2 regions of the Pedobacter sp. 22163 genome follow, and region 2 is predicted to be linked to the other one. Evidence: riboswitches for the same ligand, from Rfam matches in the RefSeq annotation. Region 2 holds a riboswitch; the other holds the start of a gene.
The links. Region 2 has a riboswitch for cobalamin ahead of ACTJKN_RS00810 (TonB-dependent receptor plug domain-containing protein). Riboswitches for the same ligand answer to the same signal wherever they lie in the genome.
Positions count from the first base shown of each region.

Region 1 (7,810 bases), on a different contig from region 2:
GCTTCCTTTTCCATGCCCCAGGTTGTTGGTAAAGTTGTATCTACACCAACATTTAAAACACTTCCCGGAACATAATATTTTTCAGCAGGCAATCTCTTTTCCTCTCCGTTTACAATTTCAACCATTGCATTCCGAACCGGAAGATTTAAGTGATAAGCTAAATTGGTGCTGCTGCCAATGGTTACAATATTCCCTCCCGCTTCCAAAAATTTCTTTAATTCTGGGATCGATTTGTCTGCAGTAATCCTTCCCAAACGGTTTCTAAACTCTTGAGGAACTTCTTCTGCCTTTGGTGCAAAAGACCTGTTTCCAAACCCTCCTCCTTGTACCGATGGTATTGCGCCACCCACAAAAACAATTACATCGTATTTAGATTTTAAGTTCCCGGCATCTATATCCTGTGGATAAATTACTGTTGCATTATAATGGTATTGCTCCATTAAAAATCGCACCCACCCTGAGGCCATAGAACCTCCATAGGTATCCCAAAGGGCAATTCTTCCGGCAGAGATTTTAATTTTATCTTTTGGTGCAGCAGCACTTTTTAGTTTGATGTTTGCTTTTTCCAATATTGATTTCCCCGCTGACGAAACATAAAAATCGCCATTATCAGCCGAACGGTAAACTTCAATTTTATTTTTCAAAAGGTCGTTCACCGCAGTATAAGAATCATTTTGTGCTGCGCTTAACATATAGCTAGATCCGTTAGGTAATTTATTATCTGACTTTAATAAAGCACCGTAAGGATTTTTCTCAAACGGCCCTGAAAAATCATCGAGAATCCGATCAAATTTCACATCCATTAAATAAGCCAAGGTCCATCCTGCAGCATCATATGGCGGAATTGGCGCACCCCCATCGTATTTAAAATCGTTTGGGTGATCTTGCGGCTCGAACATATCCAAAACGTGCGGACGAAAAGCCTGATCGGTTTTTACGACATAACTTCCGGCAGGATAATTTTTTCCTGCAACGGCAAATGAAGCGGTTGCTTTTTGAACCACGATACCTGTTCTGATCAAAGCATTTAAAAATTTAACGGCAGAATTAAAATCCGGCTGATCGGCACTTAAAATATATCCACGCGGATCTCTGTTTGCGGGAGCCTTCATCACCGTATCAAAAGCTTTCATGCTGATTTGGCGTCTTGGTCCAAAATCGGTATCTCCGCTTGCTGCGGCCGTACTTTTTTCACCTTTTGCCGCGTTATTAATGGCTTCTATTTTTTTAGGAGAAAAAGACCAGGTATCTTTTTTACCACGTTCTATCGAATTTCTGCCCATCTGGTAAATATTGTACAATAATTCGTCGCGATAACGTTGTGCGTAATTTAAAACGGCATAGTTTAACGATACTGAATAGTCAATCGAGTTTTTAAAGTACCATTTCCTCGGGGTAATCGGGTTTGGTGAATCGCCGTTCGGTAATAATCTCGAAGGAACTAAGGGAATTTCAGAAGGTGTAGGGTTCCCAATAATTTCAGTCAAGAGCCCAATCATGTTATGAAAATAAGTGGTGGTTCTTAAACCGCCATTGTACCAGGTCGAGTAAACCGATCCTCCACGTTGGGTATAACCAGGTTTGTTTTCTACATTCATACGGTTGTGCATGGCCGCACCAACGGCATCTAAACTGGTTAACAGCGTTGGGTCGAAAACATAATTGAAGGGATCGCGGTAGGGAGGACCTGCTACAACCGTTCCTGCCGGACCAGCCTGGTGGTGGTTATACATAATCTGCGGAATCCATTCCACAAAAAGCTGGCGGCCAATATTCTGCGTTTCTTTAAGGTTCAACATAAAGAAATCGCGGTTGTTATCATGACCTGCATATTTTTCATACAAAACAGGCAAACCTGAGGTTGTTCTTTTCTTGAGATCCTTCTCTCTCATGTACCAATTGCTCACCAGTTCTTGCCCGTCAGGATTAGCATGGGTAAACAAAATGATTACATTATCCAAAATACGCAGGGTCTCGGGGTCTTTTCTGGAGGCAAACTCATAGGCGGTTTCAATCAGCTGATGTGCACCCACCACCTCGTTGGCGTGCAAGCCACCGTCTATCCAAACTACTGCTTTACCTTCCTGGGCCAATGCTTTTGCCTGCTCAGGTGTAATTTCTGCATGCGCCAGCTGTTGCGAAATTTGCTTGTAACGGTCTAATTTCTTCAGGTTTTCTGGTGAAGAAACAATCAACATGTATTGACTTCTTCCTTCTTCGGTTTTGCCAATATCAACCAGTTTAATGCGGTCAGAACTTGCCGCAAGTTTCTTAAAATAAGCTTCTGTTTGGGTATAATTGGCCAATTGATAATCGTCGCCGATATCAAAACCAAAATGTGCTTTTGGCGTTGGCACTTCCTGCGCCAGCACCGCACAGCTATTTACCATTAAAAAAGCAATACAAAGCTTTTTAAAGTAGATTTTTATCATAATAAAGTTTAGTTAGGTAATCAAATATAATAGAGAATAAACGCTAAAAACAGCTTGCTGTAAATTTGTTACAAGTTTTAAATCCTAATCCATACATTTGTCCTGATGTAAGTTCTTAACTTTATTTTTCATCAACCGATACAGGTTCCCGGAATTACACCCGGGATTAATAGGGAATCGTGTGCAAATCACGAGCTGTCGCGCAACTGTAAATTCTGTCTTTTTGTTAAAAGACAACGGTCTTATCATTCATGCCACTGTGCCGTTTACCGGGATGGGAAGGCGATAAGATCGGGAATAAGTCAGGAGACCTGCCTATATTGAATTGACGGTGCTTTCGCGTTATAAAGTAATTGGTCAGGTCTGATTGTACACCATAAAATTAACCATTTTATATGCTTGCTTTAAGCTTTTTGCTGATGAGTAGGCTGTTTGTGCGCTAACCTTTCCTTTTTTATTTTTAACAAAAAACATTATAAAATATTGCTTTAAGGGCTTTTAAACGATTTATTTACTTAATCTTTAAAAGAGATGCTAACGCAAAATCTGGGCTATCCGCGAATAGGTAGCCAAAGGGAATTAAAGAAAATCTGCGAAAATTACTGGGCAGATAAAACTGGGTACAAAAATGTACTTCAGGTGGGAAAAAACATTCGCCACGAAAACTGGAACCTTCAAAAAGAAGCCGGAATTGATATCATTCCTTCGAACGACTTTTCTTTTTATGATCATGTGCTCGATCATTCTTTAACTTTTGGAGCCATCCCGAAAAGGTACAACGAAGTGATATTGAAAAAAGGAAATTCCGAGCTTGATCTCTATTTTGCAATGGCAAGAGGTTATCAGAAAGAGGGATTAGATGTGGTAGCGATGGAAATGACCAAATGGTTTGATACCAATTACCATTACATCGTTCCTGAGTTTTACAAAGACCAGCCTTTTAAACTTTTCTCTACCAAAATTATCGATGAGTTTTACGAGGCAAAACAATTGGGTATTACCACCAAGCCTGTTTTAATCGGTCCTGTTTCTTATCTATTATTGGGAAAAGAAAAGGAAACTGGCTTTGAAAAGATCGATCTGATCAAAAATCTCCTTCCTGTTTATATCGAAATATTATCCCGCTTGCATGCTTTGGATGTAGAATATATTCAGTTTGATGAACCTTTTTTGACTTTAGACCTTACCGAAAAAGACAAAAAAGCTTACGAATATGCCTATAAAGAGATCAGGAAAGCTTTTCCTGGATTAAAAATTGTTTTGGCTACGTATTTCGAAGGCCTGGGCAATAATTTAGATTTAACTACTTCATTGCCGATAAATGTTTTACATATCGATTTGGTGCGTGCAGAAGATCAGTTAAATGATGTTTTAGCTTCGTTAAAAGAAGATACCATCCTTTCGTTAGGTTTGGTAGACGGAAGAAACATCTGGAAAAATGATTTCGAGAAATCCGTTTCAATCATTAATCAAGCTGTTGAGAAAAGAGGCCTGGATAAAGTATGGATCGCCCCATCTTGTTCCCTAATCCACTCACCGGTTGATTTAGACAATGAAACCAATGAACAAAACCTATCGGCAGAAATTAAACAGTGGTTGGCTTATGCGAAACAAAAAATTACGGAGGTAGCTACCTTAAAAAAACTGATCACCAACGAAAGCCCTGCATCTACCCTGCAAAAACTTGAGGAAAATAAGATCGCGATTGCCAACCGTAAAGTTTCTAAAATCATCCACAATCCCGAAGTTAAACAACGCGTTTTAGGATTAAAAGAGCAGGATGCCGAACGTTTAAGTCCATTTTCGAGCAGAAAAATCAAACAACAGGAACTCAATCTGCCAAGATACGCCACTACAACCATCGGATCGTTTCCGCAAACGGCTGAGGTAAGAAGCTGGAGGGCAAAGCTTAAAAACGGAACTTTTACAGTTGAAGAATATGATGATCTCATTGCGAAAGAAACCGCAAAAGCTGTAAACTGGCAGGAAGAAATCGATCTGGATGTTTTGGTTCATGGCGAATTTGAACGCAACGATATGGTTGAATACTTCGGCGAGCAACTTGATGGTTTTGCCTTTTCCAAAAATGGCTGGGTACAAAGTTATGGCTCGCGCTGCGTAAAACCACCCATTATTTTTGGCGATGTTTCTCGTCCGAAACCCATGACGGTAAAATGGACCGCCTATGCACAGTCGCTTACCTCAAAATACATGAAAGGTATGCTCACAGGTCCTGTAACCATCCTACAATGGTCGTTTGTGCGCAATGATCAACCACGATCAGAAACCTGCACTCAAATTGCCCTGGCCATCCGTGATGAAGTTTGCGACCTGGAAAATGCAGGGATAAAAATCATTCAGATTGATGAGCCAGCCATTAGAGAAGGTTTACCATTGCGCAAAGCTGATTGGCAAAACTATTTAAACTGGGCGGTTAAAGCCTTTAAAATTTCAGCGAGCGGCGTGAAAGATGATACACAGATCCACACGCACATGTGTTACTCGGAATTTAACGATATCATCCAAAACATTGCCGATATGGATGCCGACGTAATCACCATCGAAACCTCACGTTCACAAATGGAATTATTAGACGCATTTGCCGATTTTAAATATCCAAACGAAATTGGCCCAGGTGTATACGATATTCACTCTCCAAGGGTTCCGAAGAGGGAAGAAATGGTTCAATTGCTCAAAAAAGCAAAGGCTGTTATTCCCTCCGGGCAACTCTGGGTAAACCCTGATTGTGGTTTAAAAACCCGTGGATGGGACGAAACCAAAAAGGCCTTAATAGAAATGGTCGAAGCTGCCAAAGAAATGCGTAAAACTGAAGCGGTAGTTGCTGCAGATCTTCAGGTGAATTAATTCTTATTTTTGCCATGGAAGTAGAGGGAACACAGATTCTCGCTAATCCATATCATCATGGCCAACCTTTACTTTGGCAATTTTCTGGTAAAAATAACTAGAAACTTGCCAAAGCTTTTTACAGCACCTATATTTAACCCATGACCCTAGAAGAAAGAATAGAAAATTCTAAAACCAGCATTTTCAAAGCCGTTTTCCCAAATACAACAAACCACTACGATACCCTTTTCGGCGGAACAGCCATGCATTTAATGGACGAAGTTGCTTTTATTACTGCAACCCGTTTTAGCCGTCAGATTATGGTTACCGTAAGCAGCGACAGGATAGATTTTAAAAAACCGATCCCAGCAGGTACAATCGTAGAGCTTATCGGCAAGGTAAATCATGTGGGCAATACCAGTTTAAAGGTTAATGTAGAAATTTATATCGAACAGATGTATGCCGAAGGAAGAGAATTGGCCGTTCATGGCGATTTTACTTTTGTGGCCATTGATGAAAATAAAAAGCCAGTTCAAGTGATTAAATAATCTTATAAGCTATGGCCAAAAAGATGTAAAAATCATAATGCCTAAATTTTTAAATTTGATTATGGAACAGCGACTTTCTGAAGAAGACTTAAAAAATATTGCCAAGCAACTGGGTTGTCCTGAAGGCGAACACGGTATTAAAACAGGTGAAATGATGCATGCCAATAATATCGGCATGACTACTTCCGCTATCGAGGCATTAGATCTTCAAAGCAATGAAACTGTTTTAGAAATTGGTCATGGTAACGGGGGGCATATTGCTCAACTCTTATCAAAAGCCGAAAACCTTCATTATTTCGGTGCCGATATTTCTGCAACCATTATTGCCGAGGCCGAGAAGATCAATCAGGATTTCGTAACAAAAGGAAAGGTTCACTTTCAGCTAACAGATGGCATTACATTACCACTTGAGGATGATCGGTTTGATAAAATTTTTACGGTTAATACAATCTATTTTTGGACAAATCCAAGTGAATACCTCAACGAAATTAAGCGAACACTAAAACCTGACGGCACTTTGGCTATATGTTTTGCTGATAAAAATTTTATGAAAAACCTCCCTTTTACGCCTTATGGTTTTACACTTTACAATGTAGAAACCGTAAAAGAACTATTAGAAAAAGCGGGGTTTACCATTAAAAATACGCTCAAAAAATTAGAGCAGGTACAAAGTAAAACCGGTGAAAAGATAGAAAGAGCATATTACGTTATAACAGCTACTGCATAATCATAGTCCTCGTTTGTAACGAGGATTAGCGAGAATAGCGATTGTATCGCTAATAGCATAACCACATTACAAATGTGGATCTCATTCATCCTCGTTACAAACGAGGACGATAGATAAGTCAATTTTAATACAAAATCAGATACAGATAGGCATAAACCACTGGGGCAGACAGCAACAAGCCATCAAAACGATCTAACAAACCACCATGCCCTGGTAATAAACCACCACTATCTTTCGTATCCAAACTGCGTTTAAGCATCGATTCTACTAAATCGCCCAATGTACCAAAACTGGCAATCAATACAGCCATACCGATCCAAACCCAAGCGGCACTTTCGGTAAACAGAAATGATAAGCCAAAAGCGACCAAAACGCTGGTGAACATCCCTCCGAAAAAACCTTCCCAGCTTTTCTTTGGCGAGTGGCGCTCGAACAATTTACGTTTACCGTATTTTACACCAAAAAGGTAAGCACCAGTATCGTTTGCCCAAAGCATCAGTAAAAATGCCAGCGGAAGATGAAAGTTATATTCATTCCAGTTTTTTAAAAAGCCCAGGGCATGAAAAAAGCAGAAAGGAATGGTTACATAAACAAAGCCAACAAAAGTGTACGAGATATTGGCGAATGGAATTTTGTTCTTTTTATACAACTCCGTTATAAAAACCGAGAAAATCAGCGGGATACAAAGCAGCAAATATTTCACATCATATTCCAGGTAATGTAAACCTGCTGCCATTAAAAAGATCAAAGATCCTGCTGCTAAACCAATATTTCGGTGTGGCCTGATTCCGGAGTTTTTAATCAGCTTGTAAAACTCAAATAAAGCCAAAACACTTAAAACAAGATAAAATATAGTAAAAGTATAGCTGCCCAGTAGGATAGAGCCAAGCATTACAATGGTAAAAAAGAAAGCGGTTATTGCCCTGGTTTTCATTTAAGGTAAGAGGTAAAGGGTGTAAGGTTTAAGGTCATTATCACTATTCAATTTCGTTTTCTACAATGTATTCTATGGCTTTATCGAAATCTACCTTATTCACCAAAACATTTATTTCGCCAATATTATATGCCGAGAGCTGTTTATTTATCGTTACTGCCGGGATTCCGGCTTCTGTTAATCCCTGTTTTAATACCTCGGCAGCAAAGGCATCGCTGGTGGTATATACTTTAACCCAATTTTCGCTCACGTGTTGCGTTATCTTTAAAAATTTTGAACAAAGCTATGGTAATTATTGCACTAATTAAATAGCCATACCATGGAA
Region 1 is NZ_JBQEPM010000009.1:179,729-187,538, reverse strand. Features, by position in the region: gene ACTJKN_RS21905 (M14 family metallopeptidase) at 1-2,432, opposite strand, end outside; cobalamin riboswitch at 2,558-2,765, shown strand; gene metE (5-methyltetrahydropteroyltriglutamate--homocysteine S-methyltransferase) at 2,964-5,297, shown strand; gene ACTJKN_RS21895 (acyl-CoA thioesterase) at 5,438-5,824, shown strand; gene ACTJKN_RS21890 (class I SAM-dependent methyltransferase) at 5,886-6,551, shown strand; gene ACTJKN_RS21885 (phosphatidate cytidylyltransferase) at 6,676-7,485, opposite strand; gene ACTJKN_RS21880 (putative signal transducing protein) at 7,529-7,735, opposite strand; gene ACTJKN_RS21875 (lysostaphin resistance A-like protein) at 7,716-7,810, opposite strand, start outside.
Region 1: another riboswitch for cobalamin. It lies ahead of metE (5-methyltetrahydropteroyltriglutamate--homocysteine S-methyltransferase); the one in region 2 lies ahead of ACTJKN_RS00810 (TonB-dependent receptor plug domain-containing protein).

Region 2 (7,810 bases):
AAACCTGCCTTCTTCTTTCATTATAAAATTCTTGTACCAATTCGGGATTTTTCTCCCAGGCCTCGGGGGTAGCTACATCGTAAACATTATAGCCCTCCCATAATCCATCAGAATCCCTAAATGTTTTTAACCCACTTTCGGCACTGATCCCTGCTCCCGTTAAAACAACTAATTTCATATATGATTACACAGATTTAAGTGATTACAATGATTGGGCGTTACACAGATTTAAATGATTTCACGGATTGACTGTGGTTGATGAATTTTTTAGCTATGTTTTCGTCTGCCTTAAAAATCTCCGGGTGGAACATACAGGCTAAAGCTTCTATACCTTCAACCAGCGTACCTACGCTCGGTTGAGTGAACATATCAAAATCTGCAATATAAACCTGATTGTTTTTTACGGCCTCAAGATCGGTCCAGCCAGGTTTTGACGTTAACAGTTCCATTTCTTCCACGCTTCGTTTCATATCAAAACCACATGGTGCAACAACCAAAACCTCTGGATTGTATTTCAGGATTTTATCCCACTGGGTTACAATAGAGTCGCCACCAGGATTAGACAACATATCAACGCCGCCGGCTGCTGCAATCTGGAAAGGAATCCAATGTCCGCAATTGTAGATCGGTTCGATCCACTCCATCAGCATAATCCTTTTTAACGGTGCATGGTTTGCCCTAAGCTGATCTAAAATATGATCTGTTTTCTTTTGCAGGCCAGCCAGATAGTTTAACGCGACCTCTTCCTTTCCTAAAGCCCTGGCAATGGTAATGGCGCATTCGAAAACATCCTGTAAGTTATTTGGCGATAAGGGTACCAGTATTGGCTGTTTACTAAGCTTCATTACGGCTGTTTCGGTACAAACAGTATCGATGTTGCACACCTCACAAATATCCTGAGTAAAAACTACATCGGGTGCGATGCTTTCCAGCAGTGCATCATCTACCCAATACAAACTTTTGCCTTGTGCTTTTGATGCCGAAAAGATCCGGTCTATTTCGATACTCGAATAGTTTTTGCCTTCTAGTATGCAACGTACAACTTTTGGTTGATCTGCGGCCTCTTTAGGGCATTCGAATGTTACGCCATGCAGGTATTCTTGCAGGCCCATATCGTAAATCATTTTAGTGGCGGCAGGTAAAAAGGAAACAACTTTCATATCTATGTTTTATGCGTTATCCTGTCCCGATTTTACATAGGGATCAGAATCTGATAGTTTTTATTAGGCAAAATAAATCCGATAGTTATCGGATCAGTATGACGAGGAGTCTAAGTTAAAAAAAATCCTCTTTTGAATCTAATCAAAAGAGGATTTCTATGTTGTTTTCACTTATTTGACGTTATACCAAACAATGGATCTTGCTACAATTCTTGTACTTGCAGTTTTAATACCGGGTATTTTGCTTTTAAAATTTCAAAAGCGCCAAAAAGCAAAGCACCATAAATCATTGTTCCTTCTAAGAATCTGATCTCGAACGGAATGGCTTTAATTAAACAATCTATAAAACCATTTAAGTTTTGTGTATATAGTGGGTTTTTATACCATGAACCAATATCACTTACAATCCAATGGATGAATACAATTACAATTGTAGATAAAAATAAGCTGGCAATATTTACCTTTTTTAATAAAAAACGACCTGCTAAAACCATTAATGCGATCGCAAGGTATGTCCAAAGTTCCTGAACTAAAAACATATCTACATACTGCTTATAGATCGTTGTATAAAGTACTAAATCGCTTAAAAACAAACTCAATAACGGAAAAGCAAACGCTTTAAGATGATCTTTAAAATATGCTCCTCCAAATAAGGCTACCGCTCCTATTGACGAAAAATTGGCAAACTTTAATTCATCTGAGTTGAATGTTACCAGCAAACGTAAAGCGGTTATTGCCAATATCATTAACAACAAAATTAAAGTACGTGGATTAAATTTTAAATGAGACATGTTATTTCTGGTTAATATTTAAGCAAAGTTAAATTTTTATTAGCGGATATTAAAACTTACGCCTGTATTAAAATTGAAGCCAGGTGTATTGTAGCCAATAATTTCAGTGTATTTTTTGTTCAGGATATTTTTGGCATCAAAAAATAATTTCACACGTTTTTTAGCCAAAGCATATTCTACGTATGCATTTAACAAGTAGTATGATGGCATCTCTTCATTTAAATAAGATATAAAATTGGTATCGAAACGTTTGCCAAAATAACGGAAGTTGACACTTGCATATAAATTGCTCGTAGCCTGCGCACCTGCATTAATGCCGAAGGTGTGTTTTGGTCTGCGGATTAAAAAATTGGTTGTTCCTGTATTTCCTTCTACAAAAGCATAGTAACCATTGATATTGAAAACACTAAATTTTGCAGCTGGCTCAACCTCAAAACCCTTATATTTTTGGTTACCCTGATTAATGTAACCTGTGCTATAAACAATGGCGTCAGTTAAATCGCGTTTGAAACCTGTAACACGTAAAGTAAAGGCTTCATCATCAATGTTTAAGTTTACACCAGCTTCATAATTTTGAGATTTTTCAGGTTTCAAATCCAGATTGGCGCCGTACTGACCGAACAACATATTCAATGTAGGGACTTTGAAAGCTGTAGATACTGTTCCAAATAATTTTACTTCTTTAATGATGTTAATGCTTGGGGTAATCGAATAAGTATAGTTCTCGCCATATTGATCGTGTTTGTTGTAACGTCCGCCTACTTCGAGGTTAAAAATGCTTAAATCATGTAAAAACAATGATCCGTAAGCGGCGAAGATATTGGTTGTTGGGTTTTTGGTGTCGGTAATCAACTTCATTTTTCTATCGTCGATACCTACCAATAAATCTAATTTATTTCCAAGTTTCTGGTTGTAGAATAGATCAACCACATTAAGCTTTCCGAAGTTTAAAAAATTACTTGGAAAACCTGCATAACTAGACTTTACGTCGTTCGAGTTGCTTTGGTGGCTATAATTTAGCGTTATTTTACCGGTATTGAATTTATATTCAGAGTTAAAGCCTGCACTAAACTGTTTTAAAATAGAATTATTGGCAGGTAAACCATCGGTAAATCCATCTTGATCTATTTTATAATCGCCATAGAAATAACGTAAAAACGGATTAACTGAGAAATTTTTGTCGAGTTTGATCCCGAAATTTGCGTTTAAACCATCAGTTTTAAAACCATCTTTATCAAATATAGCTGCACTTCCTGGTGGTACAGCGGCTTCAGAAATTCCGTCGGTTTTCAAATGGGTATAATTGATGTTGTATGAAAAACCTTCTACGCCACCATTTAAGCCGATAGTTCCTTTGTAAGTTTCGAAGCTTCCGGCACTGGCTACACCGTAAATGGTATTTCCTTTAGGTCCACCCTTTTTAGTGATGATATTGATTACTCCCGCAACGGCATCAGATCCATAAATGGTAGACTGCCCACCTTTTAGGATTTCGATATGATCAATCTGATCGATTGAGAATAGACGTAAATCGAAAGTTCCGCTAATACTTGCGGGATCGTTCTGTACGATACCATCAATAAGAACCAGGGTGTAGCCACCAAGTGCGCCCCTTGTAAATATACTTTTGTCCTTGCCCTGATTACTATATCCCCCACTGATAACGATACCAGCTTGCTCGTTCAATAAATCAGGCAATGACTTGCCGTTGCTGCGTTCTAATACTTCGCGGCTGATAATGGTTACCACTTTACCTGTTTGTGATTGTTTCTGATCGTTTTTTGTTGCAGAAATTACAACATCTTTAAGCTGCAAACTGTCTTGAGTTTGAGCATTAGCCACCTGGCTAATCATTAACTGCGCTAGCCCTAAACTGGCTACAGTTAGCATTCTTTTTTTGTTCATTTGATTGTGGTTTTGCCCACAGCCAACAGATAGAAAAGGAAATGAAAATACGAAAAACGTTAAGTATCTCAATCCTAGCTTCAATCCCCGAAAGCTATGAAATTAAATGCTAAAGGCAGGTCTTCTGACTTACTCCCGTTTTTCTGTCTTCCCGTACCGGATAAGCGGAACAGTGACTTATGGATTGAAAAACGTTATTAGAGCTTACAGCTGCGGGACAGTTACAGATTTACACTGTATTCCCTTTTAATCCCAATTTTACATCAGGAACCAAAAGCAGCGCAAATGTAGTAAAAAGAGCGGAGAGAAAGGAGACCGATTAGAAACAGTTTAGCGTCTTAATGGCATATGGTTAAAACGGAGTTGCTTCGGGTTTGATTCGGACTTAAGACAGGGTTGTGACAATAGTACCCGAACAAAATCCGAGGTAAATGTGTAGCTAATACTTCCTAATACCTAATCAATTTTACAACAGGTTTAGCTTTAAGGCTAGCGAAACCATAAAAAAAGGCCTGCACCACTGGCAGACCTTTAAATTCGAGAGGTAATTACTGAATGATATTTTAATGAAATATGGTTAAATCAGGGAAATAGATTTTACTAAAATCAGTTGTTACCCCATCACCACCGTATTTGATTTTTTTAACCAAAGCACCAGTTGATGCATTATAGATGAGTAGATAATTTACAGTAGAAGCTGCGCCATAACCCTGGATTCCGTTAACTACGATATAATCTTTATTCCGATCGTAACGGATAGCACCGTATACCATAAAAGGATCTTCGGTAATATTGATAAATGGTTGCAATAACGATGTTTTATCACCATCAACGTATTTATAAATTGATTTTCCAGCGTGATAAAAAACTGCATTTTCTTTGGTTGACGCGGTAATACGCGTTGGTGCATCAAGACCGAAAGATCCTAAAGCTACTGTTAAGGCAATACCTGCAGTATCTAAGTTATTGTCGATTGCGATTAAACGGCTACCTGTTGAAGCCCAAACTTTGCCATTTGGTGTTTGTGCGAATCCACGGTTAATGTTCGAGAAACTTTTAACCAATGAATAATTGCTCGACGAGATGATTTTTGCTCCATTACTCTGCAACAAATAAACGTTATCTCCTTTTTTCAATATATCGCCTGTATTTACAGCACCAACAGTTGTTAGTTTATTTTGAACGGTAAGTGTATTCAAGTCTATCTGATATACGCCGTCATTTGCACTCACCAAGCCTCTGCTCCCATCAACCTGGATAATACTTCTCCAGTTGCTGGCTTCTTGTACATATCTGGCCTCTTCTTTTAAAGTTTGCTCGTTTATTTTTACAATGGGCCCGTTTATTTTGCTCATCAAATAAATGCTACCGTTAATTATCGACGCAAATTGTAAGGTGCTGGTTTTGGCTGTATTCGATAATATTTTTCCTGGGTTTTCCTTCTCGTATGCCCTGATCGAAAGGGTATCATCGCCATAACGGTAAAAGCTTACTGCACCTGCGCTCTGTCCGTAAGATCCCTCGCCGATTACGAAGAAACCATTTTCATATTTTCCTGCTACCGGATCCATCTGTATGTCTTCTACATTGTCTTTTTTACAAGAATAAAGACCTGTTATTAAAAGAACTGCAGTTACAAATAATGGCTTAAAGTTGAATTGTTTCATAGGGTGTTATTTATTTTTTAAAAGTTTAAGATCTACCGCTCCACTGAATTCTGTAGAAATCTCACCGATGTAGCGCGAACGGTCGTTATCATTATCTGGACTAAAGGGATTACCGTTACTGTTTTGGCCTGTGTAAACCTTTACAAAGTCGATACTGCTTAAGGTTACTTTTTTACCTGTAGCATCAACAGCCCAATCGATATCGAAGGTGTTGTATCCTCTGCCAAATTGTTCCTGTAGGCTTGCATATTCGCTCGATCCATTGTCGGCGTAACCAAAGCCCAATGGTTTATTGGTAATGATTTCTCCTGGGGTGAGTGTATTTTTGACCAAGGTTCCGGTAAAGGAAATTTCATTCATAGTAGCCCATGAAGGGAAATAATCTTGCGTGTGAAATTGATTTTTCAATACAAGCCCCTCTTTTCCCTGATTGTCCGTCCAGCGGACATCATCCGTTAATTTCAATGGTTTGTAATAGGTGATTTTGTAATTCTTGATGGTAGCCTGATCGTTATATTCACTTCCGGCTAGTTCGTACCACACATCATCAGGCAAACCGTTTTTATTCAGATCTTGCATTACACATACAATGCCTGGCTCTGAAAATTCCATGCCAACACCGATAAGCGGATTGCCGTAAATCCCAAGGTCTGCTCCAGTTGCATTGGTTATACTGTGATCGAAGCCGAATATAATATAACCGCCAAAACCTCCCAGTGAAACTAAGCCATTACCTGCGTTGCCAATTAGGATATCAGTTTTAACAAGGTCGTTGGTAAACTGCCCTGGAGCTTGCTTAAATTCATATATTTTATTGAGGTATGGCGATTGGTTAACCGTAGGTTTATCTCCTTCCCCATCTTTATCAACTGCATTTTCCTTCTTACAGGAAAGAAGTACAGCAGATAAAAGTGCTAAGATTACTATTGATTTTATTTTCATCAGCTTATTTATTTAATGCCCAGATCTACTGCGCCTTTAACTTCGGTTGAAACTTCTCCAAGGAGTGTATTTCCTTTTTCTCTTTGCCCGGTATAAACTTTTACGAAATCGATGGTTTGCAATACGATTTTCTTCCCGGTTTGATCAACGGCCCAATCAAGATCAAAACTGTTGTATCTTTTAGTGGCATAATCATCTGCTATCGACCAACTATCGGTATAACCCCATGCAAATGCACTGTTAATGAAAATGCTGCCGTTTTTACCCCAGGTGGATGGAAGCAAGGTGCCTTTTAATGTTAATTTTTCCTGGTTAGGGGCAAATTCAGGGTAGAAATTGTGTTTGTGAAAATTGTTTACATCGTAGGTTCCGCTGCCGCCTTGATTGTCTGTCCAGCTTACATTGGCAAAACCTTTCGGGTTGATGTAGGTAATTTCGTAGTTTTTAACCGTAAGCGGGTTGTTGTATTCGCTGCCGGCGAGCTCATACCATTCATCATCTGGTTTACCGTTTCCATTCGCATCCTGACTCACCATTACGATCCCTGGCTCAGCAAAAGGAGTTGTACCACCGATCGGATTACCATAAATGGCGAGGTCGGCACCTGTATTGTTTACTACCGAGTGATCGAATCCAAAAATCACATAACCCCCAAAACCGCCAAGGGTAACCATACTGGTTTTACTTACATCGCCAATAATTTTTTGTGCACCTGCTAGGCTTCCTAAACCTTCGTTGATAAACTGGCCAGGTGCAGGTAAATATTCAAAAACAGTAGTGATAAATTTTGTACTGTTTGGGGTGATTTCTACCACAGGAACCGGAACACTTACCGTGTATTTATGCGAAAATGATCCTGCGCTGTTACTTGCAGTATATTCAATTACATAAGTGCCAGCTTTTAATGGAGTAAAGTCGTAGTTATAGGCACTGCTTACTACTGTGCCATCAAGTTTCCATTGGTGAGTAAAGCCTTTTCCATCATTTGTTCCAGCTGCAAAGGCAGTTTTGGTATTCACTTGTCCGGTCATCGTTTCTCCTTTAATAAAGAGGTTAACATCAGGAACGGCTTCATTATCTTTTTTACAGCTATGTGCCAGTGTAGCAACACCAAGCATTAATATGAGGTAACTTTTTTTCATTTATGTGTTTTGTAATAGTGTTTATTCTATGTGCAATTGTTAATGTGCTTTTTATTCGTATTTATAATTGTAATTGAATACAGCATGTTGTGGCAATGCGCCAGTCTCAAAACTGAATTTTACTTTTCCATCTGTTCCAACACAGTATGCTGATCCTGTGGTGCTGCCATAACTGTTAGCATCTACAACGATCACTTCTTTAT
Region 2 is NZ_JBQEPM010000001.1:189,354-197,163, reverse strand. Features, by position in the region: gene ACTJKN_RS00825 (SIR2 family NAD-dependent protein deacylase) at 1-178, opposite strand, end outside; gene ACTJKN_RS00820 (ABC transporter substrate-binding protein) at 219-1,160, opposite strand; gene ACTJKN_RS00815 (DUF6580 family putative transport protein) at 1,364-1,951, opposite strand; gene ACTJKN_RS00810 (TonB-dependent receptor plug domain-containing protein) at 1,991-3,856, opposite strand; cobalamin riboswitch at 3,954-4,146, opposite strand; gene ACTJKN_RS00805 (DUF5074 domain-containing protein) at 4,420-5,523, opposite strand; gene ACTJKN_RS00800 (PKD domain-containing protein) at 5,530-6,465, opposite strand; gene ACTJKN_RS00795 (PKD domain-containing protein) at 6,474-7,607, opposite strand; gene ACTJKN_RS00790 (YncE family protein) at 7,659-7,810, opposite strand, start outside.